One region of the Tenggerimyces flavus genome, then DNA from elsewhere that is predicted to be linked to it. Evidence: riboswitches for the same ligand, from Rfam matches in the RefSeq annotation. Region 1 holds a riboswitch; the other holds the start of a gene.
The links. A riboswitch is a leader RNA that binds a small molecule or an ion and turns the genes downstream of it on or off. The one in region 1 is predicted to bind ZMP and ZTP.

Region 1 (14,073 bases):
CGGTTCGTCGGCGCCGATCCGAGTCCGCAGACGACCGAGCGGCTCACCGAGATCGGGCATCTCGCGGGCTCGGAGCAGGCGCGCGACTGGGCGTTCCAGGCCAACCGCAACCCGCCGGTGCTGCGGACGCACGACCGGTACGGCCATCGGATCGACGAGGTCGAATTCCACCCGGCGTGGCACACGCTGATGGACCAGGCGGTCGGCTTCGGCATGCACGGGGCGCCGTGGACCTCGGGCGAGCCGGACGCGCACCTCACCCGGGCGGCTGGCTACTACCTGTGGCACCAGGTCGAGGCCGGGCACTGCTGCCCGATCACGATGACGTACGCCGCGGTGCCGGCGCTGCGGGCCTCCGACGAGCTGTCGGCGCTGTGGACGCCGCTGCTGACGGCGCGATCCTACGATCCCGGGCTGCGTGCCCCCGCCACGAAGGGCGGCGCGCTCGCCGGCATGGGGATGACGGAGAAGCAGGGCGGGTCGGACGTCCGCGCGAACACGACCCGAGCCGAAGCCACGGGCGACGGGACGTACGTGCTGACCGGGCACAAATGGTTCTGCTCGGCACCGATGTGCGACGTGTTCCTCGTGCTCGCCCAGGCCGCCGGCGGGCTGAGCTGCTTCGTGGTGCCGCGCGTGCTGCCGGACGGCTCGCGCAACCCGTTCGCCCTGCAACGGTTGAAGGACAAGCTCGGCAACCGGTCGAACGCCTCGTCTGAGGTCGAGTTCGACGGAACGGTCGGGTGGCTGCTCGGCGATGAGGGGCGTGGCGTGCCGACCATCATCGAGATGGTCGCGGCGACCCGGCTGGACTGCGTCCTCGGCTCGGCCGCGCAGATGCGGAAGGCGGTCGCGGAGGCGACCTGGCACGCGGCGCACCGGTCGGCGTTCGGCGCTGTGCTGGCTGACCAGCCGGCGATGACGAACGTGCTCGCCGACCTCGCCGTCGAGCAGGAAGCCGCCACCTGGTTGGCACTTCGCCTCGCGCACGCCGTCGACGCCGGCGAGCAGGCGTTCCTGCGGCTGGCGTTGCCGCTGGGCAAGTACCTCGTCTGCAAGCGCACGCCGTGGCTCGTCGCCGAAGCGTTGGAGTGCCTCGGCGGCAACGGGTATGTCGAGGACTCGGGGCTGCCGATGCTGTTCCGCGAGTCGCCGCTGAACTCGCTCTGGGAGGGGTCGGGCTCGGTGCAGGCGCTCGACGTGCTGCGGGCGTTGCAGCGCGAGCCGGAGGCGCTCGAGGCGTATCTGAGCGAGATCGGCGCGGCGCGCGGGGCGGACGCGCGGCTGGACGCGGCGACCGACGAGGTGCTGCGGTCGCTCGCCGACCTGGAGTCGCTGGAGTTCCGCGCGCGGCGGATGGCCGAACGGTTGGCGCTCGTTCTGCAGGGCTCGCTGCTGGTCCGGCACGCGCCCGCGGCCGTGGCGGACGCGTTCTGCGCCTCCCGTCTGGGGCGAGACGCCGGCGGAACTTTCGGCACTCTTCCGGTAGGCGTCGACGCGAAGGCCATCGTCGAGCGCGCGACCCCGCGACGCTAAGCTCGGGCGGGTCGCGACTGGCGCTGGGATGGAACCGACCATCGGGGAGCGACACCGTCCGTACGAAGCACGGGCACCGCGCGCCTGGGTGCCTGGGTCAATACGAAGATGTCCTGACCCAGGAGGAATCGCATGACACTCGACCTGATGGCCAAGCTGGCCGACTCCGACCCGAAGATCGCCGAGCTCGTCGAGGCCGAGGGCCGCCGGCAGTTCGAGAAGATCCGGCTGATCCCGAGCGAGAACTACGTCTCTCGAGCGGTGCTCGAGGCGACCGGGACCGTGCTGACGAACAAGTACTCCGAGGGGTACGCGGGCCGCCGTTACTACGAGGGCCAGCAGCTCATTGACCAGGTGGAGACGCTCGCGATCGACCGGGTCAAGTCGCTGTTCGGCGTCGAGCACGTGAACGTCCAGCCGTACTCCGGCTCCCCCGCCAACCTCGCCATCTACCTGGCGTTCCTGCAGCCCGGCGACACCGTCATGGGCATGGCGCTGCCGATGGGCGGCCACCTCACCCACGGCTGGAGCGTCTCGGCGACCGGCAAGTGGTTCCGTTCGGTGCAGTACGAGGTCGTCCGCGAGACGGGCCGCGTCGACATGGACGCCGTCCGCGAGCTCGCGCTGAAGGAACGGCCCAAGCTGATCTTCTGCGGTGGCACGGCGATCCCCCGGACCATCGACTTCGAGGCGTTCGCCTCGATCGCGGCCGAGGTCGACGCGCTGCTCGCCGCGGACATCGCGCACATCGCCGGCCTGGTTGCCGGCGGCGCGCACCCGTCGCCGGTGGGACACGCGCCGGTGATCTCGACGACCACGCACAAGACGCTGCGCGGTCCGCGCGGCGCGATGCTGATGTCGGACGCCGACCACGCGAAGGCGCTCGACCGCGCGGTCTTCCCCGGTCTGCAGGGTGGGCCGCACAACCACACCACCGCGGCGATCGCGGTGGCCGCTGCCGAGGCGGCGACCGAGGAGTTCAAGACGTACGCGCACCAGATCGTCGCGAACGCCAAGGCGCTCGCGGACGCGCTGAACGCGCGGGGGTTCTCGCTGGTCTCGGGCGGCACGGACAACCACCTGATCCTCGTCGACCTGACGTCGAAGGACATCGCCGGCAAACCCGCGGCGAAGGCGCTCGACCGCGCGGGGATCGAGCTGAACTACAACACGGTCCCCTACGACACGCGCAAGCCGTTCGACCCGTCGGGCATCCGGATCGGGACGCCGGCCGTGACGACGCGCGGGATGGCGCCGGAGCACATGCCGCAGATCGCCGCGTGGATGGACGACGCGGTCGAGGCGGCGAAGAAGGACGACGGCGACGCGCTGGACCGGATCGGTGCCGAGGTGCGCGAGTTCACCAAGGCGTTCCCGATCCCGGGCTGGTCTGCCTGAGGGTTCTTAGCTCACGTCCACGCGGCGACCGGTCTCGAACGACTCGATCGCCGCGTGGGCGAGCTGGAGCGCCCTGCGGCCGGCCCGGGCGTGGATCGGCGGTGGCTCGCCCTTGCGGAACGCGGTGAGCAGCGCCTCGACGTGGCGGTCGAACGTCGCGTGGAAGTTTCGGGCCTCGTCGTGGAAGTAGCCGGCCTCCCAGACCTGGCGGGTCTCCTCACCGGCTCGCGAGAGCGTGAACCTGCGGACGGTGTCGTCGACGGTGAGGCGGCCTTGGGTGCCGTTGACCTCGACGTGCTGGGTACCGGGATAGGCGTACGACGAGTCGTAACTTCCGAGCAGCGTGCCGACAGCTCCGTTCGCGAACTTGAGCGCGAGCGCGATGGTGCTGAATGCGCCGTACGTCTTGTCGGTCATCTGCGCGGCGACCGACGCGATCGGGCCGCCGAGGTGCTCGAGCAGGTCGAAGCCGTGGCACTGGGTCTCGATCAGGTTCGCGTGCGGTGACCTGCCGCGGTTGGCCTCGCCGCCGAACCGCCAGGTGAGGAACACCAGGTCGCCGAGCTGGCCTTCGTCGATGGCCTTCTTGGCGCGCAGGAACGGCTCGGCGTAGCGGTGGTTGAAGTTGATCGCGAAGAACGTGCCTTGCTGGTCGGCCGCTTCGAGGAGGCGGTCGGCTTCTTCGAGGTCGAAGACGAGCGGCTTCTCGACGAGCAGGTTGGCACCGGCTTCGATCAGCTTCAACGTTGGCTCGAAGTGGTCCTCGTTCGGGAGGCAGACCGTCACCAGGTCCGGTTGTGCCTCGGCGAGCAGTCGGTCGAGGTCGGGGTAGGGCGTCGTGCCATACGCGGCCGCACGTGCCGCGGTTTTCTCGGGCGTTCGTCCGAGAATTCCGACCAGCTCGGTGTCCGCGCGGCCGGCGAAGATCCGCGCGTGCTGCGCACCCCAGCCGCCCGCACCGACGATCGCGACGCGAGTCATGCGCCGGGCTCCTGGACGATCACAACTTTTCCGGTAGTTCCGGAGAGGAACAGCTCGAACGCCTTCGGCAGCTCCTCGACCGGCAGCTCGTGCGTGATCACGCGGCCGACGAGGTCGCGATTCTCCTGCAGGTGTTGAAGATTGTCGGGCATCTCGTCGTACCGGAAGTACTCGCTGCCGAGCACCGCACGTTCCGGCGCGATGAGGTCGCGCGACACGTTCAGCTCGAGTCCTTCGCCGTGGCCGACGCAGATCAGCGAGCCGCGCTTGCTCAGTGCTGACATGGCGAGCTGGCGGGCCGCGCCCTTGCCGGAGGAGTCGAACGCCATGTCCGGCTGGAAGTTTCGGACCGTTTCCGCATCATTCGCATCGACCGCTCCCACGCCGAAAGTTTCGGCGAACTCGCGCCGCCACTCGCTGAGGTCGCTGACGAGGATCGGGAAGTCGGCGCCGTACTTGATCCGGGTCATCACCAACAGGCCGAGCCCGATCGGGCCGGCGCCGGCGATGTAGACGCTCTCAATGTCCTCGCGGACCTGCGCCGCGCGGCGCAGCGCGTGGCCGCTGGTGCCCATGACGTCGAGCAGCATCGTGGCCTGCGCGAACGTGGTCGCGTCGTCGATCGGGAAGAAGTTGCTCTCGTGCGAGATCGCGTACGGCCCGTACCCGCCGTCGACGTTCTGCCCGAAGTCGCCGCGCTTGGCGAGGCACTGGTTGGTCGCGCCGAGCTTGCAGCTGCGGCACGTTCCGCAGAAGTCCATCAGGTAGACCGCGCCGCGCGTACCCGGTGCGGTCGTGGTGTCCGCGCCGGCCGCGATGACGACACCGGCGGCCTCGTGGCCCGGAACTATCGGACTGCCGTTCCGGTACTCGCCCCGATCGGTCCCGCAGATCGCGTTGGCGCCGATCGCGAGCAGCAGTTCGTCGGGGCCTGGGTCGCGGTACTCGTGGGGCTCGAACTCGATGACTCCGTTGCCGCGAAAGCGCGGGACGGTTCCGGATCGGGGCACGGCGACTCTCCTGGCGAAGGCCGGAAACATGTTGCCTCCACGCTGCCAGCGGGCGGAGGTTCCGTCAAGGATCGTTCGAATCTCGGCTGCTATCGTGTTTCCGGAAACATTCCGGAGGTGGCCATGGGCGAGAAGCGCGCGACCGTACGCGACGTCGCCGCGCGCGCCGGCGTCTCCCCCGGCACCGTGTCGAAGGCACTGAACGGGACCGGCCAGATCGCGCGCGAGACGCGGGCCCGGATCCTCGCGGCGGCCGAGGAGATCGACTTCCGCCCGAACGCGTTGGCGCGCAGCGTGTTCGAGCGGCGCAGCTACACGGTCGGGCTGATCACCACCGATAGTTTCGAACGGTTCAGCGTTCCGGTCATGCTCGGCGCGGAGGACGCGCTCGGGGCGGGGCGGATCTCGGTGTTCCTGTGCGACAGCAGGGACGACCCGATCCGCGAGCAGCACTACGTCGACGTCCTGCTCGGGCGCCGGGTGGACGGGTTCATCGTGACGGGGCGGACGTCGAACGAGCGTGCGCCATTGGAAGTTTCGGCCGACGTACCGGTCGTGTACGCGCTGACGCCGTCCGCTCGTGCCGGCGACTGCTCGATCCTGGTCGACGACGTGGCGGCCGGGCGGCTCGCCGGCGAGCACCTGATCCGGCTCGGTCGGCGGCGGGTCGCGCACCTCACGGGATCGGAGTGGTTCGACGCCTCGCGCCGGCGTGCCGCCGGGTTGGCCTCCGCGCTGGCTGACGGCGGCTTGTCGCTGGCGGTGCCGCCTCTGTTCGGTGACTGGACCGAGGCCTGGGGGCGGCAGGCGACGCACATGCTGCTGCGTTCGGCGCCGGACGTCGACGCGATCTACTGCGGCAACGACATCCTCGCCCGCGGCGTGGCCGACAGCCTGCGCGAGCTCGGCCGGCGCGTACCCGAGGACGTCGCGCTGATCGGGACGGACAACTGGGAGTTCATCGCCCACGGCGCCCGCCCACCCCTGACGTCGGTCGACCTCGGCCTCCCCGCCGTCGGCCGGCTCGCCGCGCAGCGCCTGCTGGACGCGATAGCCGGCAACCCCCACGCCGGCCGCGAACACGTACCCTGCCACCTCGTCGTCCGCGCCTCCACCGACGACGCAGCCCCACCCACGTAGCTCAAGCGGCGACCCCGCCATCCACAACTCAGTCCGACTTTGCCCACCGAACCGGGGTGCGGAGGGCCGTTCCCACGTGGGAGAACCCCGGTTGGGTGGGTGAAGTGGTGGCTAGGGGTGGACGGGGAGCCAGACGCGCATGGGTCCGACCTCGCGGTTGGCCCACAGGAAGTACGGGACAGCTCGCACCGGCCGGCCAGCGTCCCGGGCGATCGCGACCGGCACGCCACTGGAGTTGTTGGACAGATCTCGGTCTCTATGCCGAGATCTGTCCAACAAGTCGGCTAGGGCGGGGTCGCGCCACTCGTCCAACAGGTCCGGGTCGATCACGAGGTCGTCCACCAGCAGGCCGTCCTCCTGGTCGACCTGCTCCACCGCGTACACGAGCGGGCCGCGTTCGATCGCCACGCAGCCGCGGGCCGAGTCCACGCGCGGGTGGCCGGCGGTGAACCGCGGCGCCATCGGGAGGTCGAGCACGAGCCGCTCCCCCGGCCGCCAGGTTCGGCGCACCGACGCGTACGTTCCGGGTTCGACCGCCTTGCCATCGAGCGTGGCACCGGCCGCCCAGGCCGGGATCCGCAGCTCCAAGGTCCACGGCGTCGACGGAGAATCCTCAACGGTCACAGCGACCTGGCCCGACCACGGATAGTCGGTCTCGACCACCAACGACACCTCACCGGCACGCACCGACGACGACGCGTACTGGTGCAGCTGCACACCCTCCTCCGTCGACGACGCCAGATACCCATGCAGGCTTGCCAAAGTCCGCATCAGGTTCGTCGGACAGCACGAGCACCCGAACCACTGCTGCCGCCCCGCCGCCGCCATCCGCGTGTCGGTCGCGACGGCACCGCCACGCAGCTGCAGGGCGTTCGCGTAGAAGTACGCCGCCCCGTCGAGCGACACCCCGGGCAGCACCGCGTTGTAGAACTGCCGCTCGAACAGGTCCGCATACCGCGGGTTCCCGGTCGCGAGCAGCAGCCGCCAGTTCCACTGCATGCCGGCGATCGCGGCGCAGGTCTCGGCGTACGCGCGGTCGGACGGCAGCTCGTACGGGTCGCCGAACGACTCGCCCTCCCAGCGACTCCCGAGCCCGCCGGTGACGTACGTCTTCTGCTCGACCATCCCCTCCCACTGCCGCTCGAGCGCCGCGAGCAGCGCCGCGTCGCCGGTCTCCACAGCGACGTCGGTCGCGCCAGCGGCGAGGTAGATCGCGCGCACGGCGTGGCCCTCGGGCACCAGCGTGGAGCGCACCGGGATCCGGTCGCTGTGGTACGCGTCGCCGAACGCGTGCGTCGGCTCCAGCAGGTCGTGGCCGCGGACGTCGACGAAGTAGCGCGCGAGCTCGAGGTAGCGGGACTCGCGCGTCGTCCGGTACAGCTCGACCAGCGCCATCTCCGCGACCGGGTGGCCGCACGTCCCGGCGCGCTTGTCCGGGCCTGGGCCGAACGTCCGGTCGAGGTGGTCGGCCGCGGCGATCGCCACGGCCAGCAGCGCCGAGCGGCCGGTCGCGCGGAACTGCGCGACGGCCGACTGGATCAGCGCGCCGTTGTTGAAGATCTCGTGGTCCCAGGCGAGCCGTTCGTACCGGCTGGCCCGCTGTCCGCTCTGCACGTACGTGTTGAGGTAGCCGTCGTCGGCCTGCGCGGCCGCGATGCGGCGGGAGTACGCGTCCAGCCAGGCGAGCTGCTCCGAATCGCTCGTCCGGCCGGCGTTCCACGCGACCGCCTCGAGCCACTTGTACGCCTCGCCGTCCTCGAAGCACGGCCCGTGGTACTTGGGACTCGATGTCCCAAGTGCCACATTGTCGAAGTTCAGCCAGGCCCGCTCGCGCTCCAGGTGCGCCGCGCCCCGAGGGATCGACGTCGCCCCGTTCGCGTCCTGCAGGTTGCCAAGGAACCCGCCGTGGAGCTCGACGGCCGGCAGCGGAAGGGGCGTGAACGAGGTCGGCGCGAGCGGAGCCACCGGCCCCGCGTCTAGAGAGGACATGAGCCGATCTCACACCCGCCGACGAGCCGAGGCAACTTGTTGCCGACCGTTTCTGCGCCATGCTGTCCGACGTGACAAGCAGCAAGGACCTTGAGCGCAACAAGCAGAACGTCCAGGCGTTCTACGACCTGATGTTCAACCAGTGCCGGCCCGCCGAGGCGATGGAGAAGTACGCCGGCGCCACGTACACCCAGCACAACCCCGACGTCGGGGACGGCAAGCAGGCGTTCGTCGCGTACTTCGAACGGATGGCCGTGGACTACCCCGGCAAGCACGTTCGCTTCGTCCGCACGATCGCCGAGGGCGAGTACGTCGTCCTGCACTGCCACCAGACCTGGCCGAACGACCACGACTACGCCGGCATCGACATCTTCCGCGTCGACGCCGACGGCAAGGTCGTCGAGCACTGGGACGTCCTGCAGACCGTTCCGGACACCGCGGCTCACGACAACGGCATGTTCTGACCGAGCCTGACCAGGTCTTACAGCGCGAATCCATTCCCTACCACGGTGATCGGAATTTGAGACGCCATCTCGGATCCTGGACGACTTGGTTGTCACATGGGCACTGACTCGTGGACCCTGGACGCTATGTTCCCGCCCGTGACCCCGATGCTCGTGGGTCGTCGTCATCTCGATTTCGGGCGGATGGCCGCAATGCTGTGTCTCCAGGCGCGCTGACGCGCCTGTCGTATTCCCGACGGAGCGCGTGACCGCGCCGGTCCCCCGTAGTGCCGCGACAGCTTCAGCCTGCCCGCGATGGTGTCCCCCTTTGAGCCAGGAGGAACGAGTTCGATGCCCGACCAAGCGCCGACCCGAGGGGCCACTCCGGCCCGCAAGCCCGGGGCACGGCCCGGCCGCAAGCGCGGTGAGGGCCAATGGGCGCTCGGCTATCGCGAGCCGCTCAACAAGAACGAGCAGGTCAAGAAGGACGACAACCCGCTGCACGTCCGGGCTCGGATCGAGAACATCTACGCCCACCGCGGCTTCGACAGTATCGACCCGGCCGACCTGCGCGGCAGGTTCCGCTGGTGGGGGCTCTACACCCAGCGCAAGCCCGGCGTCACCGGCCAGCACACCTCGATCCTCGACACCGAGGAGCTCGAGGACAAGTACTTCATGCTTCGCGTACGCATCGACGGCGGCCAGCTCAACCTCGAGCAGCTCCGGGCGATCGCCGACATCTCCACGACGTACGCGCGCGACAGCGCCGACGTGACCGACCGGCAGAACATCCAGCTGCACTGGATCCGCATCGAGGACATGCCCGCGATCTGGCAGCGCCTCGAAGAGGTCGGCCTGGAGACCACCGAGGCCTGCGGCGACTGCCCGCGGGTGATCATCTCCAGCCCGGTCGCCGGCATCGCTGAGGACGAGATCATCGACCCGACGCCCGCGATCCGCGAGATCGTGGACAAGTACATCGGCCTGGAGGAGTTCTCCAACCTCCCGCGCAAGTTCAAGACCGCGTTCACCGGCTACCCCGACCACGACGTCGCGCCGGAGTGCAACGACGTCGCGTTCGTCGGCGTGGTCCACCCCGAGCATGGCCCCGGCTTCGACCTGTGGGTCGGCGGCGGCCTGTCGACCAACCCGATGCTCGCCAAGCGGCTCGGCACCTGGATCCCGATCGAGGAGGTCGCGGAGGCCTGGGCCGGCGTGGTCAGCGTGTTCCGCGACTATGGCTACCGCCGGCTGCGGCACCGCGCGCGGATCAAGTTCCTGATGGCCGACTGGGGTCCGGAGAAGTTCCGCGAGGTGCTGGAGAACGAGTACCTCGAGCGCAAGCTCGTCGACGGCCCGGCGCCGCCCGTTCCCGCACGGCCCGGTGACCACGTCGGCGTGTTCAAGCAGAAGGACGGCCGCTACTTCGTCGGCGTCGCGCCGGTCGCGGGACGGGTGTCCGGCGCGCAGCTCGGCAAGTTCGCCGACATCGTCGCCGCGCACGGCTCGGACCGGATCCGTACGACGCCGCTGCAGAAGCTGCTCGTCCTCGACGTCGAGGCCGGCCAGGTCGAGCCGCTGGTCAAGGCGCTCTCCGACATCGGCCTGCACGCCCGGCCGTCGTCGTGGCGGCAGAACACCATGGCCTGCACCGGCATCGAGTTCTGCAAGCTCGCGATCGTCGAGACCAAGTCGCGCGCCGCGTGGCTGATCGACGAGCTGGAGCAACGCGTTCCCGACCTCGACGTCCCGATCACGGTCAACCTGAACGGCTGCCCCAACTCCTGCGCGCGCATCCAGGTCGCGGACATCGGTCTCAAGGGCCAGATGGTGCTGTCCGACCAGGGCGAGCAGGTCGAGGGCTTCCAGGTCCACCTCGGCGGCGGCCTCGGCCTGGACGCCGGCTTCGGCCGCAAGCTGCGGGGCCACAAGGTCACCGCGGACCAGCTTCCCGACTACGTGGAGAACGTCGTACGGCACTACCTCGACCAGCGTGAGCCAGGTGAGCGGTTCGCCCAATGGGTGAGCCGCGCCGAAGAGGGGGCCCTGACATGAGTGAGAGAGCGACGCCGTTCTACTGCCCGTACTGCGCGGACGAGGACCTCCGCCCGTCCGAGGAGGGCCACGGCTCCTGGGAGTGCCGCGGCTGCACGCGGGTGTTCACGCTCAAGTACGTCGGCCTGAAGGCACGCGCATGACGATCACCGCACCCGCTCCGGCCGCGACCGACGCGGATCTCCGCGAGCGCCACGACCTCGCCCGCCGCGCGGGCAAGGAGTTGGAGCACGCGTCCGCGCAGGAGATCATCGCGTGGGCCGCGGACACGTTCGGCGAACGGTTCTGCCTCACGTCCTCCATGCAGGACGCGGTCCTGTCGCACCTGGCGTCGGAGGTCGTGCCCGGCGTTAACGTTGTGTTTCTAGACACCGGCTACCACTTCCCCGAGACGATCGGGACGGCCGATGCTGTGTCTGTGACGCTGCCGATCAACCTGGTCACCGTTCGCCCCCGGCAGACGGTCGCCGAGCAGAACGCGACGCTCGGCCAAGACCTGTACAAGCGCAACCCGGAGCTGTGCTGCCAGCTGCGCAAGGTCGCGCCGCTCGAGCGCGCGCTGACCGGGTACGACGCGTGGGCGACCGGCATCCGCCGCGAGGAGAGCGCGGCCCGCGCGAGCACGCCGGTCGTCGGCTGGGACCACCGCCGCAAGATGGTGAAGGTCGCGCCGCTGGCCCGGTGGACGCAGGACGAGGTCGAGCAGTACATCCAGGCGAACGGCATCCTCACCAACCCGCTGCTGTTCGACGGCTACCCGTCGATCGGCTGCGAGCCCTGCACGCACCGCGTCGAGGACGGCGAGGACGCCCGCAGCGGGCGCTGGTCCGGCTTCGCGAAGATCGAGTGCGGGATCCATACGTGAGCGAACCCACGTACCCGCTGCTGCTGGACATCGCCGGCAGGCGGGTCGTCGTGGTGGGTGGCGGACCGGTGGCGGCTCGCCGGGTCGGCTCGTTGCTCGCGGCCGACGCTCTGGTGACGGTGGTCGCGCCGGCGCTGTGCGAGGAGTTGTCCGCCCAGGTGGACGTGGTGGCCTGGGTGCCGCGGGAGTACGTGACCGGCGACCTGTCGGGCGCGTGGCTCGTCCACACGGCGACCGGTGACCAGGCGGTGGACGCGCTGGTCGCCGCGGACGCCGAGGCGGCGCGGGTGTGGTGCGTACGGGCCGGTGCCGCGGAGGCGTCGTCCGCGTGGACGCCGGCGGTGACCCGGGTGGACGACGTCACGGTCGCGGTGTCGGCCGGAGGCGACCCGCGGCGGGCGCAGGCGATCCGTGCGCGGATCGCGACGTCCCTGGCGACCGGCGACCTACCGACGCGGCGGCAGCGGCGTACGGGCGAGGGCCACGTCGCGCTGATCGGCGGCGGGCCGGGCGACCCCGGGCTGATCACCACCCGTGGACGTCGGCTGCTCGCCGACGCGGACGTGGTGGTCGTGGACCGGCTGGCGCCCCGCGCCCTGCTGGACGAGCTGGACCCGGCCGTCGAGGTGGTCGAGGCCGGCAAGGGACCGCTCGCGCACACGCTGTCGCAGCTGCAGATCAACGAGCTGATCGTCGAACGCGCGCTCGCCGGGCAGCGCGTCGTCCGGCTGAAGGGCGGCGACCCGTTCGTGTTCGGCCGCGGCGCCGAGGAGGCGCTCGCCTGCGCCGAGGCCGGCGTGCCGTGCGAGGTCGTTCCGGGTGTGACGAGTGCCGTGGCCGTTCCGGAAGCCGCGGGAATTCCGGTGACGCACCGAAACGTTTCGCGCAGCTTCACGGTGATCTCCGGACACGTCGCGGCGCACGGCGAGGAGATCGACTGGACCCGCCTCGCCCCGCTGGACGGCACGCTGGTGTTCCTGATGGGCGTCGCGCCGCTGGCCGACGTCGCGGCGGGCCTGGTCCGCGGCGGCCGTTCGCCGGAACTTCCGGTGGCGATCGTGGAACGCGGCACGCTGCCGAGTCAGCGGACGACGTTCGGAACGCTGGCGACGATCGCCGACCTGGCCACCGAACGCGGCGTCCGCTCCCCCGCGGTGATCATCGTCGGCGACGTGGTGGACGTGGCGGCGCAGCTAGGCTTGTGAGGTGCCTGATGGTCTGCTGCTCGTCGCGCACGGCAGCCGGGATCCGCGCGCGGCGGCCGTGGCGCACGAGGTCGCGGCCGCGGTCGAGGAGCAGGTCGACGACCTGATCGCGGAGGCGGCGTTCCTCGAGCTCGCCGAGCCCGATCCCCCCTCGGCGCTCGCCAACCTGCATCGCCGAGGCGTCGGCAGCGTGACGATCCTGCCGTTCCTGCTCAACCACGCGTACCACAGCAAGACCGACCTCCCCGGGGTCGCGACGGCGGCGCGGATGCGCGGCCTGCGGGTACGGCTGGGTTCGGTGCTCGGTCCGCACGACCTGATCCTCGACGCGATCGTGCGCCAGCTCACCGCCACCGGGGTGGCGTACGACGCGGTCGTGCTCGCCGCGGCCGGGTCCACCGATCCGGAGGCCAACGCGACCGTGGCCGCGGTCGCCCGGGCGTTGTCGGACCGGCAGCACGTGCCGGTGACCCCCGCCTACGCGAGCGCCGCCGAGCCCACCGTGAGCGACGCGGTCGGCCGGTCCTACCGGGCCGGCGCGGCGCGGGTGGCGGTCGTCACGTACCTGCTCGCCCCCGGCTACTTCGCCGACGCCATTCGCGACTGGGCGGAGGCCGAGGGCGCCGCCGCCGTGACCGAGCCGCTGGGCGGCTCGCCCGAGATCGTCGACGTTGTCGTCGCGCGTCTATTCGAGGCGACCAGCGCTTCTTCCTAGCGCTCGAGGGCGGGCGCCGAGGCGGTGCACGCCCGCAACGTGGACCTGGCAGGATGCGAGACTCACCGGCCACGGCCGGACAGCTTGGAGAGGAGCATCGGTTGGTCGAGGTGTGGCCTGGTACGCCGTACCCACTGGGCGCGTCCTACGACGGCGCCGGGACGAACTTCGCCCTGTTCAGCGAGGTCGGGGAGGCTGTCGCGCTCTGTCTGTTCGACAGCGACGGCAAGGAGACCCAGGTCGAGCTGGAGGAGCGCGAGGCCGGCGTCTGGCACGGCTACCTCCCCCGCGTCGGCCCCGGTCAGCGGTACGGCTTCCGCGTGCACGGTCCGTACGACCCCTCCCGCGGACACCGCTGCAACCCCTCGAAGCTGCTGCTCGACCCGTACGCCAAGGCGGTCGAAGGCGAGATCGACTGGGACGAGGCGCTGTTCTCGTACCACTTCAACGACCCGGACAAGTTGAACACCCTCGACTCCGGCCCGCACATGATGAAGTCGGTCGTCGTCAACCCGTACTTCGACTGGCAGGACGACCGGCCGCCGCGCCACCCGTACCACGAGACCGTCATCTACGAGGCCCACGTCAAGGGCACGACGATCCAGCACCCCGACATCGCCGACGAGATCAAGGGCACGTACGCCGGCCTCTCCTCCCCCGCGATGATCGAGCACCTGCAGTCCCTCGGCGTGACCGCGGTCGAGCTCATGCCCGTGCACCAGTTCGTGCACGACGA
Region 2 (14,073 bases), 1.5 Mb from region 1:
AGGACGTACGGCAGGACGAACACCAACGCGATCGCCGAACCGTCGCGGCGCATCGTCTGCCAACGCGAGGGACCGTCCGGTCGGCGGGTGCCGGCCGGACGGTCCGACGCAGACCGCCGCGGGGGGTCGGCGGTCTCAGGAGCGAGCCTTGTGCTCAACGTCGGTCAGCTCAGCTGCGGGCGAGCAGCGCATCGACCTCTTGGGCGGCCGCGTCAAGTGCTTCCTTCGGCGCGACCTTGCCGAGCAGGGCTGCCTGGAGGTGGGGCTTGATCAGGTCCATCAGCGCGCGTCCCTGCGGGCTGATGACGCCGGGCCGCATGTCGTCGAGGTACTTCTCCTCGGTGCCGGCGAGCTGGTCGTCGTCGAACAGGGCACCGACCGACTTGCGCGGCGGGAAGTACTTGCGGGACTTGTCGAACTCCTTCATCTCCTCCGTGGAGGTGACCCACTGGACCCAGGCCTTGGCCGCGGCGGCGTCCTTCGCGGAGTCGAGGACGGCGAGTCCACCGACCGTTCCGTACCCGACTGCCTTGACGTCCTTGAGCGGCGCGCCGATCTCGTAGTTCTCTCTGGGCAGCTTGTAGGCCGAGAGGTCCGACGAGGCCGTGGAGATCGTCAGGCCGACCTTGCCCTGGCCGAACGGGCTGGTCTCGACCGGCAGGACGGCGGTGAGCGCCTCCTTCGGCGTGAACCCGCCGTCGACGAGCTTCTTCACGAACTCGAGCGCCTTGACGCCTTCGTCGGAGTTGAACGCCGCCTTCTTGCCGTCCTCGCTGAGGACCTCGCCGCCCGCCTGCCAGAGCAGCGGGTAGAACGACAGGTTCAGCGTGGCGGTGGGGTCGGCCTGGTAGGTGGTCGCGTAGTAGCCCTTGGCCTTGAGCTTCGGCGCGGCCGCGAGCAGGTCGTCCCAGGTCTGCGGGATCTCGGTGATCCCGGCATCCGCCATGGCCTTCTTGTTCACCATCGTGGTGGTGACCGACATCAGCAACGGGACGCCGTAGAGCTTGTCCTCGTACGTCATCGCCTGCAGCGCGTTCGCACGGAAGTCGTCCTTGTCCTCGGCGATCACGTCCGACACGTCCGCGAGCGCGCCGGTGTCGGCGTACTGCGAGACCTGGTCGGGGATCAGGTAGACGACGTCCGGAGCCTTCCCGCCGGCGATCGCGGTGGTGAGCTGCTCGTCGCGGTTCGCCCACGGCTGGACGACGACCTCGACGTCGACCTTCGCGAACTTCTTCTTGAACTCCGCGACCTTCGGCTGCCACCAGGTGTTCTCCAGGTCGCCGCCGATGGGATAGATCCACATCGTGACCTTGCCGGAGACCTCGTCCGGATTCTGCGGGACAGCTTCGTTGCCGCTCGACCCACAGGCAGTGGCAACTGTGGCCAGAACGCCGGCCAGCGCAACCGCGACGACACGACCGATCCGCATTCGCATGACTCGTACTCCCTGCCCGCGGGTGGACCGGCTCCCCCGAAGAAACCGCGTACTTACGGTCGTAGCCGAATGGGGAGACCATAGCCAGGGCCACGGAACTGGTCAATACCTGTATCCGAAATGGGAACGATCGTTCCTATTTCTGTCCGACGGCCAGAATCCTGGCCTCGGCCTCTTGACTGGCCCAGTCGCCTGACGTCAGCCGCTGCGCTCGATGTGGTCGAAGATGTCGGCGTCAGTCTCCCGTTGCCACTCCGGCAGGTCGTCCCAGTCGGCGACATAGCTCGGCTTGGGGTCCGGGATGTGCTTGTAGATCTGAGCGATCCAGCAGAGCGCCACGAACCGTCCTCGTTGGGCGCGGCTCAGCTTGGACGTGCTGCCGGCGGACACCTCGATGAACTGCCGCACCTGCTCATAGACGGCGGCCGCACAGGCGCGCTCCCAATCCGACGTCTCGTCCCACGGCGCGACGTACCCAGGCTTGGGCTCACCCGGATAGTGCCGCGTGACACCCGCGATCCATGCCTCGCGGAAGACCCGGCCCTGTTCGTTCGACAAGCTGCTGACCCCTCATCAGGTGGAGTCCGACGCTCTCAGTATGGACAGGGGGCGGTGGGGGTGAAGGCGCTGGCGTAGGTGCCGACGGCGTTGCCGCCGGTGTTGGCGGACATGGCGTTGCCGCAGACGCGGGCCTGGGGTGTCGCTTGGAACTTGATGCCGCCGGCCGCGTTGCCGGTGATCACGTTGCCGTACGCGTCGTTGTTCGTCCCGTCGGTCGGGGTGTCGCCGCCGAAGCGGATGCCGGCGCCGAGGTTGTCGCGCGAGATGTTGTAGCGGAACGTGTTGCCCGAGCCGCGGGCGTCGAAGCCGGCGGACTGCGGGTCCTTCTGACCGGTGCAGATGTTGGCCTCGACGACGTTCGCGGTCGAGTTCTCCTTGATGTCCACGCACTCGTTGCCTTGCGTGTCGATCACGTTGCCGAACACGCGGTTGTCGCGGCTGACGTCCGGCCGCGCGTCCGGCGCGCCGTTCGCGCCCTGCTGTTCCGGCGCGGTGCCGATGTAAATCGCCTCGCCGTTCTTGCCGCCGTCGTTGAAGACGAAGTCGTGCACACCACAGCCGCGGATCCGGTTGCCGCTGACCTCGGTGCCGGTGATGAGGTAGCGCAGCCGCACGCACTCGCCACCCGCGTTGAGCAACGTCATGCCCCGAATCGTCAACCCAGCAACGCCATCGCCGGCGACCGCGCTCATCGCGTAGATCAGCTTGTCGCGGTAGCCGTCCTTGCTGTCCGCCGCGCCGTGCAGCCCGTCGATCGTGAACCCGTCCAGCGTGATGTCGTCGTGCTGGACCTGCAGGATGCGGGCACCGCCGCCGCCCTTGAGCACAGCGCTCGCCGGGCCGGTCACACGCACACCGGAGTGCCGCGTGATCGCGTCCTGCAGGTACGTACCGGGCGCGAGCCGGATCGTCGAGCCACGAGGAGCGACGTCGAACGCCTTCTGCAGCGTACGAAAGGCTGTTGCCGACGACGTGCCGGCCTGAGCGTCGTCGCCCGACGGGCTGACGTAGTACGAGGTCGCCGCCCACGCGGGCGCGGCGGTCAGAGCCGCGACCAGTGCGACCACCGCGATCAGAATGCTGCGCTTCATCACGAGACTCCTGTCCGATGGATGCTGCCTTCGTGGCCGGCTCGCTCGACCGCCAGGTCTGAGCCGTCCAACCGGATCCCCGTGACCTTCGGTGCGACCCCCGCGGCTTGGTAGACCGAGACGAACGTCACCGCCTCGCCGTCGGCCGACCAGTCGACCCACGAACGGAACCGCTGCGGATCGTCCGCCATGCCGAATCCCGAACCCACGCTGAACGAAGCCGGCAACGAGCTGACGTGCCAGCCGGTCAGCTCCTCCGCGCCGCTCCAGCGGGTACGAACGACACCGTCAGGCAGGGCGACGGCCTCGAACTCCGTGCCCGGCCGCAACAGAGCCGTCAGCCGGCGCTCGCGGTCGGCCGTGATCCGGAGGACGTCGACCAGGTAGCCGTCGCCGCGGATCAGCTGCCTCGTCGCGCTGACCCCGTCGTACGCCGAGTCGCACCGCGCGACGTCGCCGGCCAGCGTGCCGGCGCACTCGTCCTGCTCGAGGCCGTCGACGCGGAACGCCGGATGCGCGTCGGTGGATTTGTAGTGCGCGCGGAGCGGGCTCGCGTACGGCACCTGGCCAGGGTCGGGCTGCCAGGGAGTCCGATCGCCATACAGGTAAAGCGAAAGCTTGTCGAGGTGTCCGTGAGATCCACCGTGCGGACCGGCGTCCAGCACCGCGTGGACGCCGCCGGCTCGGACGACCAGATAGCCGACATCGCCGAACGTCGACGGCACCTCCGCCGCCGGCCGTGGTGGGCCGCCGAACCACCCGTCGACAAGCCCACCGGCGAACTGGTCGGCGAGCCAACGCAGCTCGACCCACTCCTCCTCGGTGGCGGGACGTTCGTACGGCCCGTCGTGCAACGCCGGCAGGACCCCGCCCGGCGAAGCGATGCCCGTAAGCACCGCGATCATCGCGGCAAGCCGATTGCCCACCGGCTCAGGCAGCGAAGCAGGTGCGACTCCGCGCAAGGTGAGCAGGTACGCGCGCAGCACGAACCCGTGGTAGTAGGTGCTGCCCTCCCATTCCCAGCCGTCGTCGCCCGTGGCCGCGAGGACGTGGTCGTACAGCGTCGTCCAGTCCCGCTCGACGACCTCGCCGCGGATCAAGCCGGCGGCGGTCGACGTGACGATCTCGGCAGCTGTCAGCCAGGCCGTGTAGTTCGAGCTGAACTTGCCCTGCCCGACCAGCTCCGCCCGCGCCTCGACGGCCGCGGCGGCGAGCGCGTCGAGCATCGGCAGCACCGGCTCGAGCCCGGCCGTGCCGAGCGAGGCGAGCGTCCACGCGGCGTGCCCGACCGACACCGCCCAGATCGCCTCGCTCAGCGCCTGGTGGAACAGCCGCCCGCGCAGCATCCACGACGCGGCCTGCTCGTGCTGGCCGGCGTTCGTCAACGAGGCATGCAGCTCCGCGTACTCGACGAGCAGTCCGACGGCAGTAGCGGGTTGCTCGTCGCCCAGCAAGCGGATCCGTCGCGCACAGGCCTGATGCGCCAACGCCGCCCACGCCCCACGGACAGCGGGAGTATCGATCAGGCACCCGTGCGGACAGGCCGCGCCGTCCTTGGGGAACGACCCGTCCAGCAGTCGCGCGTGCACCAGCTCGCCCCCGTGGACGGGGCACACGTACGCATGCCACCAGCCACCGCGCTCGGCGGGAAGGACGACACCACCGTCAAGACTCATGCGGCAGCGCTCCGCCCTGTCCGGCGTGCGAAAGGTGGCGCGTCATCGGGTGCGGACGCCGCCGTCGATGTCGAGCGTGGTGCCCGTGATGAAGCTGGCCGCCGGCGACACCAGGTACAGCACCGCCGCCGCCACGTCCGAAGGCAGGCCCTCGCGCTTCACCGGGATCCCCGCCACGGCCGTGGCCCGGCCCTCCGAGGTGGTGAACGTGTCGTGGAACTTGGTCTCCCCGATGAAGCCCGGCGCGACCGCGTTCACCGTGATCCCATCCACGGCGACCTCCTTCGCCAGCCCCTTCGTGAAGCCCAGCACCGCGGCCTTCGACGCCGCGTACGCCGTCGCGCCGTTCCCGCCCCCGTTGTGCGCCGCCAGCGAGGCCATCGTCACGATCCGCCCGGCACCCGACTCGCGCAGAGCAGGGATCGCGGCCCGGCAGGTACGGAACGTCGAACCCAGGTTGACCTCGATCGTCTTCAGGTAGTGCTCGTCGGTCATCTGCTCGATCGGTGAACGCCCGACGAGGTGCCCGGCGTTGCAGACCAGAATGTCAAGCCCACCGAGGAATCCGACCGTCTCTGCCAGCAGCCGTGCGGTCGCGTCGGTACTGGTGAGATCGGCGCCGACCGCCAGAGCCTTCCGCCCTCGCGACTCGATCTCGCCCACCGTCGAGGCGGCCGCGTCGGCGGACGACGCGTAGTGCACCACGACGTCGGAGCCCGCTTCCGCCAGCGCCAGGGCGATGCCGCGGCCGATGCCGTGTCCGGCACCGGTGACCAGTGCGCGGGTGCCGGTAAGGTCGAAGGACATCGTCTTCTCCCATGCTTCTCGTTGGGGCTACTTATTTGAGCCCTGCGGTCGCAAAGCCCTGCACGAAGTACCGTTGCGTGGCGAGGAACAGCACGATCATCGGCAACGTCGCCAACGCCGAGCCCGCCATCAGGAACGCCCACTGGGTCCCCTCGGTCTGCTGGAACACCGCGAGCCCGACCTGGATCACACGCAGGTCGTCGCGTGTCGTGACGAGCAACGGCCAGAGAAAGTTGTTCCAGCTGTTCTCGAACGTGATCAGCGCGACCGTCGCGACAGCCGGCTTCACCAACGGCGTCATCACCCGCGTGAAGATGCCGAACTCGCCCATCCCGTCGATCCGCGCGGCCTCCTCCAGCTCGCGGGGGAGCGTGAGGTAGAACTGCCGGAACAGGAAGATCGCCAACGGGGTAAGGGCTCCGGGAATGATGAGCGCCCACCAGGTGTCGAGCCAGCCCGTTCCACCGCGGCCAAGCCAGTCGTTGCCGCCGAAGAACGGCACCGACTTCGCGATCAGGTACTGCGGCACGATCTTGGCGTACGTCGGGATCATCATCGTCGCGAGCACGCCCATGAAGATCACCGTGCTGCCGCGGAACCGGATCCGGGCCAGCGCGTACCCGGCCATCATCGCCAGCGCCAGGTTGATGACCGTGTGCCCGATCGAGATCAGCAGGCTGTTCTTGAAGTAGGTAAGGAAAGGAGCGGCCGCCATCGCGTCGGCGTAGTTGGCCCAGATCCAGTCCTTGGGGATGATGCTCGGCGGGTACGAGCCGATGTCCGCTGGGCTCTTCAATGAGGTCAGCAGCATCCACACGAACGGCGCGATCATCATCAGCGAGGCGATCGCGAGCGCCAGCTGCAGCGCGATCCGGCTGATCCGCTGCGTCGCGTCCATGCGCTGTTCGACACTAAGTCTCATGGTCGTCCTTGCCGGTCATCCGACGGCTGATCAACGTGAGGACGAGCAGGAACGCGAACAACACCACGCTCTGCGCGCACGCGAGGCCGATCCGGAATTCGCTGAACGCGGTCTGGTAGATCTCGTACGTCATCACCGTGGTCGCGTTCGCCGGACCGCCGGCGGTGAGCACGTACACCTGCTCGAACACCTGGAACGCGCCGATCATCGAGACCACGAAGACGAAGAACGTCGCCGGCCGCAGCAGCGGCAGCGTGATCGACCAGAACTGCCGCCGCTTCGAGGCGCCGTCGATCGAGGCGGCCTCGTACAGCTCGGTCGGGATGCTCTGCAGCGCCGCTAGGTAGATGAGCATCTTCAGCCCGATGCCCTGCCAGACACCGACGACGATGACCGCGGGCATCGCGGTGTTCGGGTCGGACAGCCAGGCGGGTCCGGTGAAGCCGAACCACTCGAGGATCGCGTTGAACAGCCCCACCCGCGGCTCGAACATCCACATCCACACCATCGCGATCGCCACCGTGGCGGTGATGTGGGGGAGGAAGAACGCCGCTCGGTACCACGCGCGGGCACGGAGCTTCTGGTTGAGCAGCACCGCGACGATGACCGCGATCGCCATCGCGACGGGGACGGTGAAGAACGTGTAGACGATCGTGTGCCAGATCGCGCCGTTCCACACGTCGTCGGAGAACATCTCGACGAAGTTGTCGAACCCGACGAAGCTCGCGGTGCCGGCGAGCACGTCGTAGTTGGTGAACGCCAGCACGAACGTCGCGACGACCGGGATGCCGATCCACCAGATCAGGTGGACGAGCGCGGGCGCCAGCATCAGCCAGGCCGCGCGCCGTTGCTCCCAGCCCAGCCGCCGGTGCCGGCGGCCGCGCGGGGGCACCGGCGCGGCCGCGGTCGACGGCTGGGCCTCGGAGGCCACAGTGCTCGCCACCTTCAGCTACCTACGCTGCATCGCGGATGTGGCCTTGTTCGCGAGCTCGTCAAGCGCCTCTTGCGGGGTCTTCTGGCCGAGCAGCGCCGACTCGATCGCGCCCTTGAAGTCGCCGCGAATCTCCAACCAGCCAGGCACTCCACCCTCGGAGTACGACTTGTCGAGGTTGCTCATCGCGAACTGGACGAACGCGTTGCCCTGCACGTACTCCGAGCTCTGCAGGCTGTTGACCGCCGGAACGTTCCCGCGCTGCTGGCTCGCGGCCAGCGAGGAGTCCGGGCCGGCGAGGAAGTCGACCAGGTCCCGTGCGGCGGCCTTGTACTGCGTCTTCGCGGACATCGTGACGATCGTCCCACCCTGGAACATCGCGGGTTGCGCGTCCCGGATGACGAACGTGCCGATCTTGTCCTGCTTGATCAGGTCCGGCGCCTGCTCCTGGATCTGCAGCCACAGGTTGTTGTGCGCGACCGCCATCGCCGCACGCCCGTTGATGATCGGGGCAGTCGCGGCGTCCGGGCTGCTGAATCCGACGTCGATCGACTTGTCGGTGCGGACCAGGTCGGTCATCAGCTGAAGCGCCTTGACGGCCTCGGGGGAGTTGAACGTCGGCTTGGTGCCGGCGTCGTCGAACAGCGCGCCGCCCGCGGCCCACATCAGCGTCTCGTACGTCTGGCGGGTGTCGTTCGACAGGATGTCGACGCCGGCTCGGGTGAGCTTGCCCTTCGCGTCGCGGGTGGTGAGCTTCTTGGCGTACTCACGGAGCTCGTCGAAGTTGCTCGGCGGTTTCGTCAAGCCCGCTTCGGCGAACAGGTCCTTGCGGTAGACGCCGAATCGGGTGTCGAGCATGACGGGCAGCGCGTACACCTTGCCGTCGTAGACGCCCGCGGTGACGACGCGTTCGGCGTACGTCTTCGCCAGCTCCTTCGGGTCTGCCTCGAGATCGGCGAGCACGCCACGGGACGCGAACGGCGGGATCCAGCCGACGCCCATCATCATCACGTCGTACGGCCGGCCACTCGCCACCGAGGTCGCGAGCTTCTCGTTGAGCTTGGCGTACGTGGTGTAGTCGACCTGGACCGTGAACTTCGGCTGCTTCTTCTTGAACTCCGCGAGCAGTCCGTCCAGGACCTTCTTGCCGTCGGTGCCCTCGAAGATCGGGGTCACGAGACGGATCGTGCCACCCTCTTCGGACTGGTCGGCCGGCGCCGGGGCCGCTCCGCCGCAACCGACGACGGACCCGGCGACGGTGACGGCGAGGGCGGCCAGGGCGAGGGTGCGAAAGAGCCGCATGGGTTCTCCCCTCGGAAGTGTATCGATGCACCGGAAGATACTGAGACCGCAGGAGTGTGTCAATGATGTTACGCGGTGAACCGATGTACTGAACGGCTACCATGACCGGTGTGAAGGGCGTGACGATCTACGAGGTCGCCCGCGCGGCCGGGGTGTCGCCGAGCACGGTGTCGAACCTGCTCAACGGGCGGTCGGGTCGGATGCTGCCCGCGACCCGCGAGCGGGTGGAGGCCGCGATCTCGCGGCTGGGTTACCGGCCGAACCGGGCGGCCCAGCAGCTGCGGACGGGGCGGATCCGTACGGTCGGGCTGGTGGTGCCGTCGGTCGCGAACCCGTTCTGGGGAACATTCGCCTGGCATCTCGAGGGCGCGGCGCTGGCGCAGGGGTATCACGTGCTGCTGTGCAACAGCGAGCGCGACCCGGACCGGGAGCGGCAGTACATCGAGGAACTGTTCGACGACGGCATCCGCGGCGTCGTGCTGTGCTCGTCGCTGCCGTCGCTGGACCACGTCCTGCCATTGCTGTCGCGGGGGTTGGCGTTGGTGGCGTTCGACCGGACGACGCAGGCCGGGGATCCGCCGCCGCTGGTGAACATCTCGGTCGACAACGTGGTGGGGGCGCAGCTCGCGACGCAGCATCTGACCGCGCTCGGACATCGGCGGATCGCGTTCGTCTCGGGGTCGTTGGCGAGCGTGAACCGGGCGGAGCGGTTCCACGGCTTCCAGACCGCGGTGGCCGCGGCGGGCCTGACGGACGCCGAGGTGACGGTGTGGGCCGGGGCGTCGGGGTCGCAGTACGGCGACCTCGACGCCGCCGACCTGGGGCGCCGGGCGGGGCTGGAGCTGATGTCCGCGCCCGAGCCGCCGACGGCGATCTTCGCGATCAACGACATGACGGCCCTGGGTGTGTACGCGGGAGCGCGGGACGCCGGATTCGCCGTGGGGGTTGAGGTTTCGGTGATCGGCTTCGACGACATCGTGCTGGCCGACCTCGCCGCCCCGCCGCTGACCACCGTGCGCCAGTCGCTGCCCGACATGGCCGCCGCGGCCTTCGGCGAGCTCCACTCCCTGATCGAGTCCTCGACGCCCCGCCCCGGCCGCTCCCTCCTGATCCGCCCGGAGCTGGTCGTCCGGGAGTCGACCGCCGCGCCGCGCTAGTGGTGGAACAGCCTGAGGGCGGTGCGTACGTAGGTGATGCCGTGCTCGCGGCAGGCCTGCTCGACCTCGGGTGAGCGGATCGAGCCGCCGGGCTCGGCGATGTACCGCACGCCGTGGCGGGCGGCCTCGTCGACGTTGTCGCGGAACGGGAAGGCGCCGTCGGAGACGCAGGCGACCTGGTCGAGTAGGTCGTCCGGGTGGCGGCGCAGCCACCAGGTGTCGACCTTGGCGCCGGCGAGCGCGGTGCAGTCGATCCGCGACTGCTGGCCGGCGCCGATGCCCAGCGTCATCCCGTTGCGCACGTATGCGACCGAGTTGGACTGGGTGAAGCGCAGAACCGCCAACCCCAGCAGCAGATCCTCGACCGCCTGCGATGGCAACGCGCCGGAAGGCGGGAGCAGGGCGGGCGTGAGGGGGACGTCGTCGCGGTCCTCGACGAGCCGGAGTCCGAAGACCTCACGTTCCTCGCGGGCCGGCGGCGTGAACGTCGGATCGGCCTCGACGACCAGGTACCGCCCCTTCTTCTTCCGGCTGAGCCGTTCCACCGTGCCCGGCTCGTAGCCAGGTGCGACGATGCCATCGGAGACGACGCTGGCCAGCAGCTCGGCGAGGTCGACGGAGACCGGGTGGGAGACCGCGACGAAGTCGCCGTAGGAGGACTTCCGGTCGGCGTCCCGGGCCAGCCGATAGGCCTCCGCGACCGTGTCAGCGACAGCGGCGCCGGCGGGGGAGACGTGCTTGAACGAGGCGGCCGCCACCTTCCCCACGGCCGAGCTCGCCTGGCGCACGAGCTGCCACCCGTTCAGCGCGTCGAGCAGATTGATCAACGACGGTTGCCCGTTCAGTACCCGCATCGGCCACCTGCCGGGCGTCACCGGCCGAGCGGAAGCGGTCTGGTGCGGATTGGTCCCGTGGCGAAGCTCCATGTCCTGGCCTCCCTCAACGAAGATCGCTGACGGAAGCGCCCAGGCGGTCGACGCTCACATCGGAACAGGCCGCTCCCCGGTGGTGGTCCACCCTCGCCAGTCGCGGCCAACTGCCACTTTACGCGGCACCCGCGCAATAGGCTGGGCCGATGGTGGGGCGGGTGACGATTCACGACGTGGCGGAGGCCGCGAACGTGTCGCCGAGCACGGTCTCGAACTTCCTCAACGGCCGGCCCGAGCGGATGAACCCCAAGACGCGCCGCCGGATCGAGAACGCGATCAGCAAGCTCGGCTACCGGCCGAGCAAGGTCGCGCGGCAGCTGCGTACCGGGCACCCGACCACGATCGGGCTCGTCGTTCCATCCGTCGCCAACCCGTTCTGGGGCACGTTCGCCAGGCACCTCGAACGCAACGCGCTCGCCGACGGCTTCCACCTGCTGCTCTGCAACAGCCAGCGCGACCCTGGCCGCGAACGCGAGTACGTCGAACAAATGTGGGCCGACGGCATCCGCGGCGTCGTGCTCTGCTCGTCGCTGCCCGACGTCGAGCACGTCGTTCCGCTGCTGGACAAGGGCCTCGCGATCGTCACGTTCGACCGCACCCCACAGGCGTCCGACCCACCTGGCCTGGCGAACATCAGCGTGGACAACGTCGTCGGTGCCGAGCTCGCGACCACGCACCTGCTCGGGCTCGGCCACACCAGGATCGCGTTCGTCTCCGGCACGCTCGACAGCATGAACCGCCGCGCCCGCTACCGCGGCTTCTGCCTCGCGCTCGAGCGCGCCGGCCTCGATCCCGCGCAGGCTCCCACCTGGGAGGCGCCGGAGGGAACGTACGGCGACCGCGACATCGCCGAGCTCGGCAAGCAGGCCGCGATCGAGCTGCTCCAACGCGAGCACCCGCCGACCGCGATCGTGGCCGTCAACGACCTCTGCGCGTTCGGCGTCTTCGCCGGCGCGCGGTCACTCGGCCGAGACATCCCAGGGCAGCTGTCGGTCACCGGTTTCGACGACATCGTCCTCGCCGACCTCGCCACGCCGCCGCTCACTACCGTGCGGCAACCGCTGTCCGACCTGTCCGAGGCGGCGTTCGCGCAGTTGAGGGCGGCGATGAGCGGCGATCCGTCCGCGCACGGGCGCTCGCTCACCATGCGGCCGGAGCTCGTCGTCAGGGCATCCACCAGCGCTCCGCCAGATTGATCGTTACACCGGAGTAGTTCAGCAGCGGACCTTGACGCGCCGCCCGATGGCGGTGCATCGTTGCACCAACCCAGTCGAAGCACCCTTCACGAGAGGTGTCGTTCGATGCATCGGTCGCTACGCGTACCCCTTGTCCTCACCCTCGCCGGATCGGTTGCGATCCTCGGCCTCAGCACCACCGCGGCAGCCGCGGACGAAGTGCCGGTGACCGCCGTGACCGCGAGCGGCGACGACGGCAACGTTCCGGCGAACACCCGCGACAACAACCTCAGCACGCGCTGGTCCGACGAGGGCGACGGCGTGTGGATCCGTTTCGACCTCGGATCGTCAACCACCGTGGGAAGTCTGGCCATCGGGTGGCATCAGGGCAACACCCGCACGACCAGCTTCGACATCGAGACCTCCGCCAACGGCACCGCCTGGACCAATGCTTTCAACGGCAACAGCAGCGGAACGACGACGCAGCAGGAGACGACCTCGTTCACGCCGCGACAGGCGCGGTACGTACGCGTCGTCGGCCACGGCAACACCGTGAACGCGTGGACCTCGATCACCGAGGTCGACGTCTTCGCCGAGGGCGGGACCACCCCGCCCGCATGTCAGTACCCGTCGGACATCCTCAACCTGACCAACTGGAAGATCCAGCTGCCGATCGGCGACGAGGAAAGCCCGGACGAGGTGAAGCAACCCGCGCTTGACACGTACAAGGTGAGCCCCTGGTTCGTCCCGGCCGCGGACTGCCAGTCGGTGGTGTTCCGGGCGGCGGTGAACGGCGTGACGACGAGCGGTTCGGGCTACCCACGTTCGGAACTGCGCGAGATGAACGGTTCCAGCAACGCCGCCTGGTCGTCGACGTCGGGCACGCACACGTTGGTGGTCGACCAGACCGTTCTGCATCTGCCGAACGACAAGCCGCACCTCGTGGTCGGCCAGATCCACGACGGCGAGGACGACGTGTCGGTGTTCCGGGTCGAGGGCACCAGCCTGTACGTGACGAACGGCGACACCACACACCACAAGCTCGTGACGAGCAGTCTCCAGGTGGGCACGCGATTCCAGGTCAAGTTCGTCGTGAGCGGCGGCCAGATCAAGGCGTACTACAACAACACGCTGCAGACGACGATCTCGAAGAGCTTCACCGGCGCGTACTTCAAGGCCGGCGCGTACACCCAGGCCAACTGCACGAACTCCAGTCCGTGCAGCGCCAGCAACTACGGCGAGGCCAAGCTCTTCAACGTAACCGTCACCCACAGCTAGCCCAGGGACGGCCCAGGGACATCTACGGGTGTAGACAGGTATACGGCGTAGACCCCGATCGGGTTGACTGCCGGACATGGCAGCAACCACCACCAGAGACCGCATCGTCGCAACGGTGCGGTCTCTGATCGTCCAACGTGGCCCCGACGAGGTCAGCATGCGCCGCGTCGCCACCGCCGTGGGCATCACCCCGATGGCGATCTACCGCTACTTCGACGACCGCGACGCGATGCTCGAGCAGGTGGCCGACAACGCGTTCGTCGAGCTCGACCAGCGGTTCACCGAGAAGAGCGCCGGCGCGCCAGCCGACGGACGGCTCCGCGAGCTGCTCGAGATCCACGTGGACTTCGCGCTCGACCAGCCGCGGCTCTACGACTTCATGTTCACCGCGCAGCGCCAGGCCGCTCGACGGTACCCGCACGACTTCCGCGGCGGGCAGTCCGAGCGGTTCAACCCGCTCGCGGACACCGTGGCGGACGGCATCGCGCAAGGCGTGCTCGACGACGGCGAGGTCTGGGAGATCTCGCTCCTGCTCGCCGCGTTCATGCACGGGCTGATCAGGCTCTACCTAGGTGGTCGGGTCGACGTCCCCAAGGCACAGTTCCGCGCACTCTGCATGAGCATGGGCGAGAGGATGATCGAGAGCCTCGCTCCTGCGGCCATCCGGGTGAAATGACGCTTCCAAAATGACACCATCGCGGGATGAGCACTCCGGAGCGGTACGCGCGGCACTCGGCCTTCTCCGATCCCGGACGGCATGGGCCGCTGCTGCGGGAGCTGGACGGGATCGAGGAGATCAGCAGGGC

Region 2: linked by a shared signal. The riboswitch ahead of JOD67_RS15365 (5-aminoimidazole-4-carboxamide ribonucleotide transformylase) and the one ahead of glyA (serine hydroxymethyltransferase) in region 1 are both predicted to bind ZMP and ZTP.

The regions. Positions count from the first base shown of each region.
Region 1 covers NZ_JAFBCM010000001.1:4,754,950-4,769,022, reverse strand. The annotation lists gene JOD67_RS22210 (acyl-CoA dehydrogenase family protein) at 1-1,536, shown strand, start outside; ZMP/ZTP riboswitch at 1,540-1,633, shown strand; gene glyA (serine hydroxymethyltransferase) at 1,669-2,934, shown strand; gene JOD67_RS22200 (Gfo/Idh/MocA family protein) at 2,941-3,915, opposite strand; gene JOD67_RS22195 (alcohol dehydrogenase catalytic domain-containing protein) at 3,912-4,925, opposite strand; gene JOD67_RS22190 (LacI family DNA-binding transcriptional regulator) at 5,049-6,065, shown strand; gene JOD67_RS22185 (glycoside hydrolase family 127 protein) at 6,177-8,054, opposite strand; gene JOD67_RS22180 (nuclear transport factor 2 family protein) at 8,126-8,518, shown strand; gene JOD67_RS22175 (nitrite/sulfite reductase) at 8,849-10,552, shown strand; gene JOD67_RS22170 (hypothetical protein) at 10,549-10,695, shown strand; gene JOD67_RS22165 (phosphoadenylyl-sulfate reductase) at 10,692-11,417, shown strand; gene cobA (uroporphyrinogen-III C-methyltransferase) at 11,414-12,622, shown strand; gene JOD67_RS22155 (sirohydrochlorin chelatase) at 12,624-13,337, shown strand; gene glgX (glycogen debranching protein GlgX) at 13,391-14,073, shown strand, end outside.
Region 2 covers NZ_JAFBCM010000001.1:3,267,741-3,281,813, forward strand. The annotation lists gene JOD67_RS15315 (carbohydrate ABC transporter permease) at 1-53, opposite strand, end outside; gene JOD67_RS15320 (ABC transporter substrate-binding protein) at 170-1,432, opposite strand; gene JOD67_RS15325 (hypothetical protein) at 1,637-1,996, opposite strand; gene JOD67_RS15330 (right-handed parallel beta-helix repeat-containing protein) at 2,032-3,090, opposite strand; gene JOD67_RS15335 (heparinase II/III domain-containing protein) at 3,090-4,766, opposite strand; gene JOD67_RS15340 (SDR family NAD(P)-dependent oxidoreductase) at 4,809-5,573, opposite strand; gene JOD67_RS15345 (carbohydrate ABC transporter permease) at 5,605-6,471, opposite strand; gene JOD67_RS15350 (carbohydrate ABC transporter permease) at 6,485-7,438, opposite strand; gene JOD67_RS15355 (ABC transporter substrate-binding protein) at 7,445-8,728, opposite strand; gene JOD67_RS15360 (LacI family DNA-binding transcriptional regulator) at 8,839-9,885, shown strand; gene JOD67_RS15365 (5-aminoimidazole-4-carboxamide ribonucleotide transformylase) at 9,882-10,835, opposite strand; ZMP/ZTP riboswitch at 10,842-10,925, opposite strand; gene JOD67_RS15370 (LacI family DNA-binding transcriptional regulator) at 10,973-12,010, shown strand; gene JOD67_RS15375 (polysaccharide lyase family 7 protein) at 12,116-13,267, shown strand; gene JOD67_RS15380 (TetR/AcrR family transcriptional regulator) at 13,344-13,943, shown strand; gene JOD67_RS15385 (transglutaminase-like domain-containing protein) at 13,970-14,073, shown strand, end outside.